3 regions of the Streptomyces chlorus genome follow, and region 1 is predicted to be linked to each of the others. Evidence: riboswitches for the same ligand, from Rfam matches in the RefSeq annotation. Region 1 holds a riboswitch; each other region holds the start of a gene.
What was found. A riboswitch is a leader RNA that binds a small molecule or an ion and turns the genes downstream of it on or off. The one in region 1 is predicted to bind cyclic di-AMP.
Positions count from the first base shown of each region.

Region 2: it holds a riboswitch for cyclic di-AMP, as region 1 does, so the genes downstream of both, ACFPZI_RS05265 (transglycosylase SLT domain-containing protein) here and ACFPZI_RS07685 (M23 family metallopeptidase) in region 1, are expected to answer to the same signal.
Region 3: it holds a riboswitch for cyclic di-AMP, as region 1 does, so the genes downstream of both, ACFPZI_RS30575 (M23 family metallopeptidase) here and ACFPZI_RS07685 (M23 family metallopeptidase) in region 1, are expected to answer to the same signal.

Region 1 covers NZ_JBHSOA010000012.1:188,682-192,902, forward strand. Annotated here, with positions in the region: gene ACFPZI_RS07665 (response regulator) at 1-94, shown strand, start outside; gene ACFPZI_RS07670 (hypothetical protein) at 195-503, opposite strand; gene ACFPZI_RS07675 (dihydrofolate reductase family protein) at 594-1,727, shown strand; tRNA gene ACFPZI_RS07680 (tRNA-Met) at 1,793-1,866, shown strand; cyclic di-AMP (ydaO/yuaA leader) riboswitch at 2,243-2,399, shown strand; gene ACFPZI_RS07685 (M23 family metallopeptidase) at 2,412-3,467, shown strand; gene ACFPZI_RS07690 (PrsW family intramembrane metalloprotease) at 3,562-4,221, opposite strand, start outside.
Region 2 covers NZ_JBHSOA010000009.1:196,472-200,692, reverse strand. Annotated here, with positions in the region: gene ACFPZI_RS05270 (polyprenyl synthetase family protein) at 1-795, opposite strand, end outside; cyclic di-AMP (ydaO/yuaA leader) riboswitch at 1,489-1,653, shown strand; gene ACFPZI_RS05265 (transglycosylase SLT domain-containing protein) at 1,657-2,148, shown strand; gene ACFPZI_RS05260 (HAD family hydrolase) at 2,195-3,064, opposite strand; gene ACFPZI_RS05255 (GNAT family N-acetyltransferase) at 3,319-4,221, shown strand, end outside.
Region 3 covers NZ_JBHSOA010000084.1:14,101-18,321, forward strand. Annotated here, with positions in the region: gene ACFPZI_RS30570 (SGNH/GDSL hydrolase family protein) at 1-449, opposite strand, end outside; gene ACFPZI_RS30575 (M23 family metallopeptidase) at 737-1,693, opposite strand; cyclic di-AMP (ydaO/yuaA leader) riboswitch at 1,696-1,860, opposite strand; gene ACFPZI_RS30580 (tyrosine-protein phosphatase) at 2,382-3,179, shown strand; gene ACFPZI_RS30585 (DUF6126 family protein) at 3,255-3,377, opposite strand; gene ACFPZI_RS30590 (helix-turn-helix domain-containing protein) at 3,374-3,997, opposite strand; gene ACFPZI_RS30595 (aspartate aminotransferase family protein) at 4,107-4,221, opposite strand, start outside.

The DNA of each region.
Region 1 (4,221 bases):
GCGCCACCGCGCGAACCTGCTGGCCAAGCTCGACCTGAAGGACCGGCTGGAACTCACCCGGTACGCCATCCGGGTGGGGCTGATCGAACCCTGACGGGCCCTGACTGGAACCTGATCAAGCGTCAGTTCCCGTTCGGCCGACGGGTTTTCCCTCTCGGGCGTTCCCCGTGCGGCCGATACCCGCCCCCGTGCGCCTAGCGCTCGGCTTCGGCGGGCTCCCGCTCGGGCACGGGCCCGGCGTCCGGGCTTCCGTCGGGCCCCGCGTCCAGGTCCGGGGGGAGCCCCGTGCCCGACGAGGGTCCGGTGTCCGGGTCGGGCCCGGTGTCCCGGGACGAGCCGCGGTCGGGCAGCCGGGCCTGGACGGCGCGCAGGGCGCGCGCGAGCAGAGGGGACTGCTTGGCGAGCACCGGACCGAGTACGGCGAGGACGAGGACGTATCCGGCGATGAACGGCGTGTCGGCGGCGGCCCGCGCCGTACGGTTCGCGCCACATGGCGGTGGCACACGTACGGCTTCCCTCCGCGCGGGGACACACCGGGTGCAAGACTCTCTTCGCCCAGCCCAGCCCAGCCGTCCCTGTCAGGAGCGCCGTCGATGCCCCACCCGTACGTCCTGCTGTCCGCCGCCGTCTCGCTCGACGGGTATCTCGACGACACCGGCCCCGAGCGGCTGCTGCTGTCCGGCCCGGAGGACTTCGACCGGGTCGACGAGGTACGGGCGTCGGTCGACGCGATCCTGGTCGGCGCCGGCACGATCCGTGCCGACAACCCCCGGCTGCTGGTCAACGCGCCCGAGCGGCGTGCCGTCCGGGTCGCCTCGGGCCGCCCCGCATACCCGCTGAAGGTCACCGTCAGCGGCTCGGGCGACCTGGACCCGGCGGCGCGGTTCTGGCACACCGGCGGCGCGAAGGCCCTCTACACGACCGACAAGGGCGCCGAACGCGCCCGCGCCCACGGTCTCGCCGCCGACATCGTGCCGCTCGGCGCCGACCTCGACTGGCGGCGGCTCCTGACGCACCTGTACGACGCGTACGGCGTCCGGCGGCTCATGGTCGAGGGCGGCGGCCTGATCCACACCCAGCTCCTCACCCAGGGCCTCGCCGACGAGCTCCAGCTGGTCCTCGCCCCGCTCTTCGTCGGCGACCCGGGCGCCGCCCGCCTCTTCGGCCCCGGCACCTACCAGGGCGGCCGGCTGCGGCTGCTGGAGACCCGTCCCATCGGCGACGTCGTCCTCATGCGCTACGAGCCCACCGCCCCCGGCGCCGGCCCGCTCCCCGTCGCCGCCGACCACCACTGGCTGGCCCTCGCCTGCGAACTGGCGGACCGGTGCCCGCCCTCTCGGACGGCGTTCAGCGTGGGCGCGGTGGTCGTGGCGGCCGACGGCACCGAGCTGGCGCGCGGCCACTCCCGCGAGGGCGGCGACCCGGTGGTGCACGCCGAGGAGGCCGCCCTCGCCAAGATCGACCCCGTGGACCCGCGGCTCGCGACCGCCACCGTGTACTCCAGCCTGGAACCCTGCGCCCGCCGCGCCTCCCGTCCGGCGCCCTGCGCCCGGCTGATCCTGGACGCGGGGGTACGGCGGGTGGTCACCGCGTGGCGGGAGCCGGACACCTTCGTGGCGGGCGCCGACGGCAGCGGAGTGCTGGCCGCGGAGGGGGCCCTGGTCGTCGTCCTGCCGGAGCACAAGGAGGCCGCCGAGGCACCGAACAGCCATCTGACCGGCCGGTGACGGAGGGGCGGCGGTCATGGGTGTGCGAAGTGCCCCGCGGATGCCGTATGCTGGTTACACAACGACGCGGGGTGGAGCAGCTCGGTAGCTCGCTGGGCTCATAACCCAGAGGTCGCAGGTTCAAATCCTGTCCCCGCTACTGAAGGCCGAGGGCCGGAATCCGAAAGGGTTCCGGCCCTCGGCCGTTCCTGTTCCTGTCTCCCGTTTCCGTCTTCCGTTTCCGTCTTCCGTTCCCGTCCTCCGGTGGAGGTTCCGAGGGCGCGTTCTCCGGGCCCTTCCGCGCCGATGTCACGCCGGGTGATCGCAGCGCCTCGCTGCGCATAACAACTGATGCACCGTCAGATAAGGTGTGACGGATGAGGGGAAGTCAACTCACCCGTTTTGGGGCGGTCGTGGTGCTTAAGTCCGTATGGAAATCGTTAACGATCAAGAGGAACGGCTTGGAATACGACCCCTCCGTCTATTAACGTTCGATAACGCAGCGCGGTCGTCCCAGCCGTCACACGAGTCGGCTCCGTGCGCACGCGCCGAATCCCGCAAGGGAACCGGGGAACCAACACCTTGGGGTGAATCGCGTGAATGCCCCGTGGAGACACGGACGGTATACGCGCGTAGGAGACCTTCCTGCTCCGAACCCGTCAGCTAACCCGGTAGGCGATAAGGAAGGAAAGGAGTGCGCCCCACGTGGCGTCGAACCGTCCTGCCCCTGAGGCCCCCTTCATGCCGAGCCAGCGCGACAGCGAGACCTTCGGCTACGACAGCATCCGCACCGACGAGGGCCCCTTCGAGGAGTGGAACCCCACCGCGGAGTCCCTGCTCCCCGTACGCGGTCGGCACCGCGTCGGCAAGCAGCGCGGCGGCGGCCTCGCCCGCAGCTCCACCGTCCTGGGCGTCGGTGTCATAGCCGCCGTCGCCGGTGGCGGTATGGCCAGCGCCCAGACCGGCAAGCCGCCGGTCTCGATCTCGATGCCGGACCTTCCCTCTGTCGGTTCCCTCATCTCCGACGAGGAAACCCCCCAGGGTTCCGCCACCCCGCTCAGCAGCATCGGCACGGTCGCCGACGAGGCCGAGCAGGGCAGCACCTCCGGCGCCGGCGAGGTGCTGCGCGCCCGGATCATGGCTCAGGTCGAGCAGCAGCAGAGCCAGGCCGAGGACAAGGCCGCCGCCGAGGCCGCCGCCCAGGTGGAGAAGGAGGCCAAGGACCAGGCCGCCGCCGCGAAGAAGGAGGCGGAGGAGAAGGTCGCCGCCGCGAAGGAGAAGGCCGCCGCCGCGAAGGAGAAGGCGGAGGAGGAGGCCAGGCAGAAGGCCGAGGCCGAGCGTCTGGCCGAACTGGCCAAGCAGTACGCACTGCCGACCTCCTCGTACACCATCTCCTCGACCTTCGGTCAGGCCGGCGCCTACTGGTCCTCCGGCCAGCACACCGGCCTGGACTTCGCCGCCCCCACGGGCACGCTGATCAAGGCGGTCCACACCGGCACGATCACCTCCGCCGGCTGGGACGGTTCCTACGGCTACAAGACCGTGCTGACCCTCGACGACGGCACCGAGATCTGGTACGCCCACCAGTCCTCCATCAGCGTCAGCGTCGGCCAGCAGGTCAACACCGGCGACGTGATCGGCCGCGTCGGCTCCACCGGCAACTCCACCGGCGCCCACCTCCACCTGGAGGTGCACACGGCCGGTTCCGCCGGGGGCATCGACCCGATGGCCTGGATGCAGTCGAAGGGCCTCACCGTCTGAGACCCCGGCCCCGGCCGGTCTTCACGCCCTCGCAGCCACAGCCCCGGCAGTCCTGACGACGACCCCCCGACGTCAGGGCTGCCGGTCCGGCGTTTCAGGGGCGGTACGGGTACGCGTACGGGTTCGGCCCGGACGCCGGGTACCCGGGGTGCACGGAGTGCGGGGGGTTCATGGCGCCGTACGGCCCGTACGCTCCGTACCCCCCGTACGCGCCGGGTAAGCCGTACGCGCCGTACAGCGGCCAGGACGGGGCGGGCGGTGCGGTGACTCGGGCCGCGTGTTCCAGAGCCGGGCGGGCCGTGTCGCGGCGCTGCCACAGCTCCCGTAGCAGCTCGTGCTCCCGTGCGGTGAAGTCTGTACCCGCGCGGCCGCGGCGCCCCCGGTGCCGCAGGAACGCCAGCGACGTCGCGTACGCCCCGTACTGCGCCACCGCGCGGGCCGCGGCCCGGCCGCCGTGCCGGCGCGCGTACCGCCGGGCGACGCGCCGAGCCCGCATCGAGCCGAGCGCGTAGGGCTGGGCCGGGGACAGCCAGCCGGCCCTGACGTACGCGGGCAGCTCCTCCCGTACGGTCCGCAGCTCGCGCTGCCGGGTCCGCACCACCAGCCAGGTCAACAGGCCGAACGACGGCAGCATGAACGCCGCGTACACGGCGAAGAAGCCGTACTCGCCGAGGGTCGAGGAGACGTTCCACAGCGCGTGCATGCCCATCGCGAGCAGCAGGCCGCCGAGCGGGAGCAGGAAGCGCACCGGGCG
Region 2 (4,221 bases), on a different contig from region 1:
GATGTCCTCGGCCAGCCCCAGCCGGGCCGCCCGCTCGCGCAGCCGCAGCACGGGCAGCGTCGGGATGCCCTCACGCAGGTCGGTGCCAGGGGTCTTGCCGGACTCGTGGGAGTCGGAGGCGATGTCCAGGACGTCGTCGGCGAGCTGGAAGGCCACCCCGAGTCGCTCGCCGTACTGGGTCAGCACGTCCACGACCGTGTCGTCCGCGCCGGACATCATGGCGCCGAACCGGCAGGCGACGGCGACCAGCGAGCCGGTCTTGCCGCCGAGGACGTCCAGGTAGTGGTCGACCGGGTCCCGGCCGTCCTGCGGCCCCGCGGTCTCCAGGATCTGACCGGTGACCAGCCGCTCGAACGCCTCGGCCTGCACCCGTACGGCCTCCGGTCCGAGATCGGCCAGGATGTGCGACGCGCGCGCGAACAGGAAGTCGCCGGTGAGGACCGCGACGGAGTTGCCCCAGCGGGTGTTGGCGCTGGGCACCCCGCGCCGTACGGCGGCGTCGTCCATCACGTCGTCGTGGTACAGCGTGGCCAGGTGGGTCAGCTCCACGACCACGGCTGACGGCACGACGCCGGGAGTGTAGGGGTCGCCGAACTGGGCGGCGAGCATCACGAGCAGGGGCCGGAACCGCTTGCCACCGGCCCGCACCAGGTGCTGGGCGGCCTCGGTGATGAAGGGGACCTCACTCTTCGTGGCCTCGAGCAGCCCTTCTTCGACAGCCGTCATTCCGGCCTGGACATCGGCCTCCAGAGCCTGGTCCCGCACGCTCAGCCCGAACGGCCCGACGACGGTCACGAGGGGTCTCCTGTCTGCTGGTGTCCACTGGCTCTTAGACGTCTTGCAAAGTTTGTCGATAGGTCGCTGACATCACTCGAGTCAGCGTATCCGGTCATGTTTCGATCACCGCCAGCACCCACATTCCCCAGACTCACCTGCGCACGCGTGCACCGCGTCTCACGGCACCCTCCTATATCGGATCACAATCCGATCGTTTCTGATCAGTTGGCAATAAAGAATATTCCTCGCCTTTCAGGCACGACAGCCCACCCTCGGGACGCACCCGAACCACGATCCGACCCCAGCCCAGACCGCCGTCCGGGCCGCCGTCCGGGCCGCGCCCCGAACCGCATCCCGAACCGGGATCCGGCACGCGATCCGGCACGCAGACCATCCTGCCTGCCCAGGCGACCGATTTGCCGTAATTGCCAAGTAAATCCCCTCTGGTGGCAAATATGCCCACGCGATACGGCCAGTGAAGTACGTCACGCGCACCCCGGCACGCCCACCCCTCGCACACACCGGCGATTCCCCTTGCCCCGAGAGCGAGTTGACCCTTGGCAACCGCAAAGGGGCAAGCGCCCCAAACACCCCAATGCAAGATCAAGCAGCATGATCTGTGACGGTCGCACTTGTTCCCGACAAGTGCACTCGCATACGTTCCCGGCCTGTCGGGCGGACGCCGAATCCTGCCACCGCCCGCGCCACCCATCAATGAACTCACTCACGCACGGCAGGAGCGGGGGACCCAGGTAAGCCGCCGGACCGGTTCGCACCCGGAACGGCTCGGGGTGAAGCCATGCCCGCAGGGGCACGGCCGGGCACTCTCCCGCCCGAACCCGACAGCTCACCTCGCAGGCGTAGGAGAGGAACACAGACATGCCCGCATCCGGTCCGCCCCGCCGCTTCGGCCGCTCCCGCCTCGTCCGCTCCTTCGCCGTCGCCGGCGTCGCGGCGGTCGCCCTCCCGCTGTTCGGCGCCACCGCCGCCTCCGCCGCGCCCGCCGCTGCCGCGACGTCCGCCCCCGCCGCCGGCACCGTGACCGCGTACCCGGACAACCTCGACGGCTGGATCCGCGAGTCGCTGTCCGTCATGGCGCAGCACGGCATCCCCGGCAGCTACGACTCCATCCACCGCAACATCCTGCGCGAGTCGTCCGGCAACCCGCAGGCCATCAACCTGTGGGACTCCAACGCCGTGGCCGGCACCCCGTCGAAGGGCCTGCTCCAGGTCATCGACCCGACCTTCCAGGCGTACCACGTGCCCGGCACGGCCTTCGACCCGTTCGACCCGGTCGCGAACATCGCGGCGGCCTGCAACTACGCGGCGGACCGCTACGGCTCCATCGACAACGTCTTCGGCGCCTACTGAGACACCCGGGCCCATCGGGACGCCGGGACACCGGCGGCACCGCGGCCTACCGGGACACCCTCCCGGACCTGGGGCGAGGCAGCACGTGTGGGGGCACGTACGCCTCCGCTCCGCCGAACAACCGCTCGAGGACGACGGCCACGCCGTCGTCCTCGTTCGACGTGGTGACCTCGTCGGCCACCGCCGTGAGTTCGGGGTGCGCGTTGGCCATGGCGACCCCGTGGGCCGCCCAGTCGAACATCGGGATGTCGTTGGGCATGTCGCCGAAGGCGATGGTCCGCTCGGGTTCCAGCCCCAGGTGCTCGGCGGCCAGCGCGAGACCGGTCGCCTTGGTGACACCGCGCGGCTGGAGTTCCACGGTGCCCGGACCCGACATGGTGACCGTGGCCAGCGAGCCGACCGCCGAACGGGCCGTCGCCGCCAATTCGTCGTCGGTCAGGTGGGGATGGCGCAGCAGCACCTTGCTGATCGGCCGGACCCACAGATCGTCCCGCCGTTCGACCCGCACGGCGGGCAGCGTCGGGTGCGGCATCAGATAGCCCGGCTCGATCAGGGTGAGCCCGTCCACCCCGTCCTGGTCGACCGCGGCATACAGCTCCCCGACCTCGGCCTCGATCTTGCCGAGCGCGGTCTCCGCCAGTTCCCGGTCCAGGGTGACCGACCACAGCATCCGGTCCGTGCCGGCGTCGTACACCTGCGCGCCCTGTCCGCACACCGCGAGCCCGGTGGCCCCCAGGTCGTCCAGGAGCGGCCGCACTCCGGGCGCCGGGCGCCCCGTCACCACGAGATGCCGGACACCGGCCCGCGCCGCCAGCGCCAGTGCGGCGAGGGAGCGGTCGGAGAGGGTGTCGTCGCCGCGCAGCAGCGTCCCGTCCAGGTCGGTGGCGATGAGCGAGCAATCGGTGGGTGCGGCCATGATCAGAGAATACGGACACCGCGCCCGCCCGACTCACCGCGCCCGAACTCACCCCGCCCGTCCCGCTCCGCCCGGCTCACCTCACCCGGCTCGCTCCGCCCGGGGCACCACGCCCGGGGTGCCGTCCGCGGCCTCTGCACCACTTGGCAACAACATGCTCCGCTACCTACCGCCCTCGTGGTCTTGGGCGGTACCTTCACAAGTGTCCAGGGGGGACTTGATCGGGGGGTCAGGTGAGCAGTGGACGCACGCGTGTGCTGAGGCTCGAGGAGCTCGGCGAGGGAGAGCGGGAACGGTGGCGTGAGCTGCGCGCCGCGACGGAGGCACCGCGCAGCCCTTTCATGGAACCGGAGTTCGCCACCGCCGTGTCCAGGGTGCGGCCGCGGGCCCGGGTCGCGGTGCTGTACGAGGGGGCGTCCACCGAGCCGGCCGGCTTCCTGCCGTACGAGCGGGGCGCGTTGGGGCAGGGCCGGGCGATCGGGCTCGGCGTCTCGGACTGCCAGGGCGCCGTCCTGAGTCCGGGTCTCGCGCTGGAGACCGGTGAACTGCTGCACGCCTGCTCGGTGTCGAGCTTCGCCTTCGACAACCTGGAGGCGGACCAAGCCCTGTTCGTCCCGCACGCGGCCAAGGAGCACGCCACCTTCGTCATCGACGTGGAGAAGGGCTACGAGACCTACGAGTCCGTACTGCGCGCCCAGTCTCCGAAGTTCCTGAAGACCACCCTGGCCAAGGAGCGCCGGCTCGGCCGCCAGGCCGGACCTGTGCGGTTCGTGTTCGACGAACGCGACCCGGCCGCGCTCCGCGCGCTCATCGGGTGGAAGTCGGCGCAGTACCGCAGGACCGGGCGCCGCGACCGGTTCGCGCAGGAGTGGATCACCCTGCTCGTGGGCCGCCTGGCCGGGACCCGGGCTCCGGAGTGCACGGGCACGCTGTCCGTCCTGTACGCCGGGGACCGTCCCGTGGCCGCCCACTTCGGCCTGCGTTCGGCCTCGGTGCTGGCCTGCTGGTTCCCGGCGTACGAACCGGAGTTCGCGAAGTTCTCGCCGGGGCTCGTGCTGCATCTGCGGATGGCCGAGGCGGCGGCCGGCGAGGGCATCGGCCTGCTCGACATGGGCCGCGGCCCGGCCGAGTACAAGGATTCGCTGAAGACGGGCGAA
Region 3 (4,221 bases), on a different contig from region 1:
CAGCCGTACCGGTCGGCGACGGCCCGCACATGTCCGTTGTAAGTGGCGATCTTGCCACGCAGATGCCTGAGCAGGGGCACACCACGGGTGTCGAACCCGGTCGTCACCAGAACTGTGCCGGAGACCGCCGCGAGCGTGGCGATCGCCCGCTCGAAACGCTCGGCCACTTCGTCCGGATCGCTGCCGGGGCGCAGGATGTCGTTGCCGCCCGCACAGAACGAAACCAGTGCGGGGGCCAATTCGACGGCCCGCGGAAGCTGGTCGGCCATGATCTGGTCGAGCAGTTTTCCGCGCACCGCGAGATTTGCGTACCGGAAGTCGCCTTCGGGACGCCGGTCGGCGAGAAGTATCGCGAATCGGTCGGCCCAGCCGACGAACGCCCCGTCGGGGCCGGGGTCGCCGACGCCCTCGGTGAAGCTGTCCCCCACCGCCACGTACGACCCGATCACTGCCTTGCTGTCTTTCTTCGAATCGTCTGCCACAACCGGACATGATTCACCTTCGAATGTGACCTACGCGACCGTAGGAAGGCATTGACGGGCGGTGAGATAAGCCACTCGCAAAGCATTGGCCAATCCGGAATAGCCCTCCGGGCGGGGACGTTGACCGGCGAGCGACGTGACGCACGGAACACCCCCGGCGCTCCCAGCACTCCCTCGCTACGGGCGCACCGAAGGCCGGACCCCGGGATCGGGGTCCGGCCTTCGGTGGCGCGTCAGGCAGGTTGCCTCGGGGGTCAGCCGATGGAGACGCCCTTGCCGCGGAGGTAGGAGACCGGGTCCACGTCCGAGCCGTAGTTCGGCGTGGTGCGGATCTCGAAGTGCAGGTGCGGGCCGGTCGAGTTGCCGGTGGAGCCCGAGAGGCCGACCTGCTGGCCGCCGCTCACGGTCTGGCCGGCGGAGACGGACAGCGAGGACAGGTGGGCGTACTGGGCGTAGTGGCCGTCGTTCAGCTTGATGACGACCTGGTTGCCGTACGAGCCGGCCCAGCCGGCGGAGACGACGGTGCCCGCGCCCACGGCCTTCAGGGAGGTGCCGGTCGGAACGGCGAAGTCGACACCGGTGTGGTAGCCGCTGGACCACATGCTGCCGGCCACCTTGTAGGCGGTGCCGAAGCCGCCGCCGGGCACCGGCGAGCTGTAACCGGAGGCGGTCGCGACCTGGTTCGCGGTGGTCGAGCCGGAGGAGGACTTCGGCGCGGACTGCTCGGGGGCCGCCCCGGCCGTCGACGGCTTCGCCGCGGAGGACGGAGCGGATGAAGAGGACCTCTCGGGAGAAGAGGACTTCTTCTGTGCGCTGGTCGCGGTGGCCTTGCCGTCGACCGAGAGTTTCAGACCGGGGTGGATGAGCGACGGGTCGCCGCCCACGGCCTCGCGGTTGTCGGAGTAGAGCTGCTTCCAGCCGCCGTCGACGTTCTCGGACTCGGCGATCTTCGCCAGGTAGTCGCCGCCCTTCACGATGTACGTGCGGGCGTCGCCGTTCTTGTTGTCGTCGGCCTGCACGCCGTCAGACGTCTTACCGGCGACGGAATACGACTGGACGGCCTTTTCCGGTGCGGCCTGCGGAGTGGCGGCGTTCGCTCCGGTGGCGCCGAGAAGCGGCAGGGCGAGTACGGCGCCACCGGTTCCGGCGACGGCGATGGAACGGGTGAAACGAAAAGCGCTGGGACGGCGGTGCTTACCCTTTGCGGGCATGACGAATTCCTCTCCGGCGCCTACGAGGTGAGCTGTCGGGTGCGGACTGGAGATGCCCGGCCGCGCCGAAAGCGCGACTTAACCCCAAGCCGTTCCGGAGACCGGAACAGGCAGTCGTACCTGTGGGTCCCCCGCTCCTGCCATATACGGGTCAGAGTGTGAAGGTTCCGGACAGCGGCAGGATTAGGCGTCCGTCCGGATTGATGGCGAACGTAGGCGACCGAGAAGCAAAGGGACAAGCGCGATCTTCCGAGCGAAGGCGCTTTTTCGTGATCCATTGACCTGAAAATCGTCACCCAGAGTCGCACCGGGATTTCGGCACCCCCCGAATCCCCTTGCGAAATATCGGAATTACGTGAACATGGCGACAGCACATCGTCACCTCTATGACGATGCTCACCACCCCATTCCCATCTCCCCTTCTATCGGGGCACGTTATGGCGAAACGCCCTAAAGGGGCAGAACGCACCAATAGGGAAATATTGGATGATTCGGCCGGGTCGGTCCGGGGGCCCGGCACGGGTCCGTCCGCGCCGGGGACTCCACACCGGCGGCTCCACCGGGACAGCCCCGTCTCCACTCCGACGGCCCCGTCGCCAACTCATTGCCCCTGCCGGGCATGTCGTATCGTCGGGTGACACCCGCCGACGCCGACGCGCCGGCGGCGCAGAGTGGGAGAGGGGCCCCCGTGACGCAGCAGATCCCGTCGACCGAACCCGAGCTCACCGGAGTGCGCAATTTCCGTGATGTGGGCGGCCTGCCGACCGTCGACGGCCGCCGAGTGCGACACGGGGTGCTGTTCCGCAGCGGCCATCTCGCACACGCCACCGAGGAGGACGCCGCCTTCCTGTCCTCCCTGGGACTGCACACCGTCTTCGACTTCCGCAACGCAGCCGACCACAAGCTGGACGGGCGGGACATCGAACTGCCCGGCGTGCGCAATGTGAATCTGCCGCTGAGCGACCCGGCCGACGGCGCCACGTTCTGGAGGATGGTCCGCGACGGGGACCTGGACCAGCTCCGCTCGATCCTCGCCGGCGACAAGGGGGCGGAGCGGATGATCGCCTCGTACCGCATGACGGTGAGGCAACGCACCGCCGAGCACTCCCGGGTGCTGATCTCGCTCGCCGAGGAGTGTGTGCCCGCGCTGATGCACTGCGCGGCGGGCAAGGACCGCGCGGGCCTGTCGGTGGCGGTGACGCTGCTCGCGCTGGGCGTGGAACGGGACGCGATCTTCGACGACTATCTGAAGTCCAGCGCCGCGCACCGCCGCTACAAGGTGCGCCGCAGCGGCACCTCCGCCTCGGCCTACTCCCCCGAGGTCATGGAGCTGCTCGACCCTCTGTTCGACGCCCGCGCCGAGTATCTGTCGGCCGCGCTGGAGACGATCGAGGAGACCTGGGGCGGCGTGGACCCCTACCTCGAGCAGGCGCTCGGGCTCACCCCCGAGAACCGGGAGCGGCTGCGCGAGCGCATGCTGGACTGAGCGATCCCCCGGTCGAGCAGGTGCTCGACCGGGGGATCACGGGATCGCTCGGCTCCTGCTGTGTTCGACCGGGGGCTACTGCTTCGCGCCCAGCTCGAACAGCAGATAGATGAAGCCCGCGAAGAGGTGCCCCACCACCACGTAGACGAACAGCCTCACCCACAGGGCGCGGGGAAACTTCTCCTCCATGTCTTTCATGACACATCTCCTTGGGTGGGGCCCAGGCACAGGGCGGCCGTGGGACTCTGCAGCAGGGTATGGACGAACAGCAGCTCGACCCCGTCGGGGTCCTCGGCGGCGATACGGTGCGGGGTCAGCGAGTCGAAGTGCGCGCTGTCGCCCGGGGCGAGGCGGTGCAGGGCGTCCCCGAGGCGCAGCCGCAGCCGCCCCTTGAGGATGTACAGCCACTCCTCGCCCGGGTGGACCCGCACGATGTCGCCCTGGGCCCCATACGGGACCTGGACCCGCAGGGCCTGCATCCCGCGCCCGGGGGAACCGGCCTGCCAATACGTCCAGCCGCCCGCGGAGGTCGGCTCCATGTCGCCGACGCGCGTCACCGCCTCACGGGCGGCGGTCGTCTCACCGAGCAGTTCGGAAACCGTCGTACCGTAGATGCGGGCGAGGGAGAGCAGCATCGGCAGCGAGGGCTGGCGCTGTCCGGTCTCCAGCCGGGAGAGATGGGCGGGCGACAGTCCCGCGTCGCGGGCGGCGGCCTCCAGTGTCAGGGAGGCCCGGCGCCGGAGGGCGCGCAGCTGCGGGGCGACCGCGGGAAGCGCGGCGGCCGGTTCGACCGACGGCTCGGCCTCGGGGGAGCTCATGACTCCATTCAGCCGCTTTCTTGCCTGTGAGGCAAATTCCTTGCCTCACAGGCAAAAGTCGGGGACCAGGTGCGGGCGTCGCCGTCTCACCGTTCGGCGACCGCCTGCTTCACCGTTCGGCGACCGCCTGCTTCACCAGTGTCCTGCCGAACTCCCATACCAGACCGCCGTCATGGGCATCGTCCATGACCGCGGTGAAGGCATCCACGAACCGGTCCACCTCC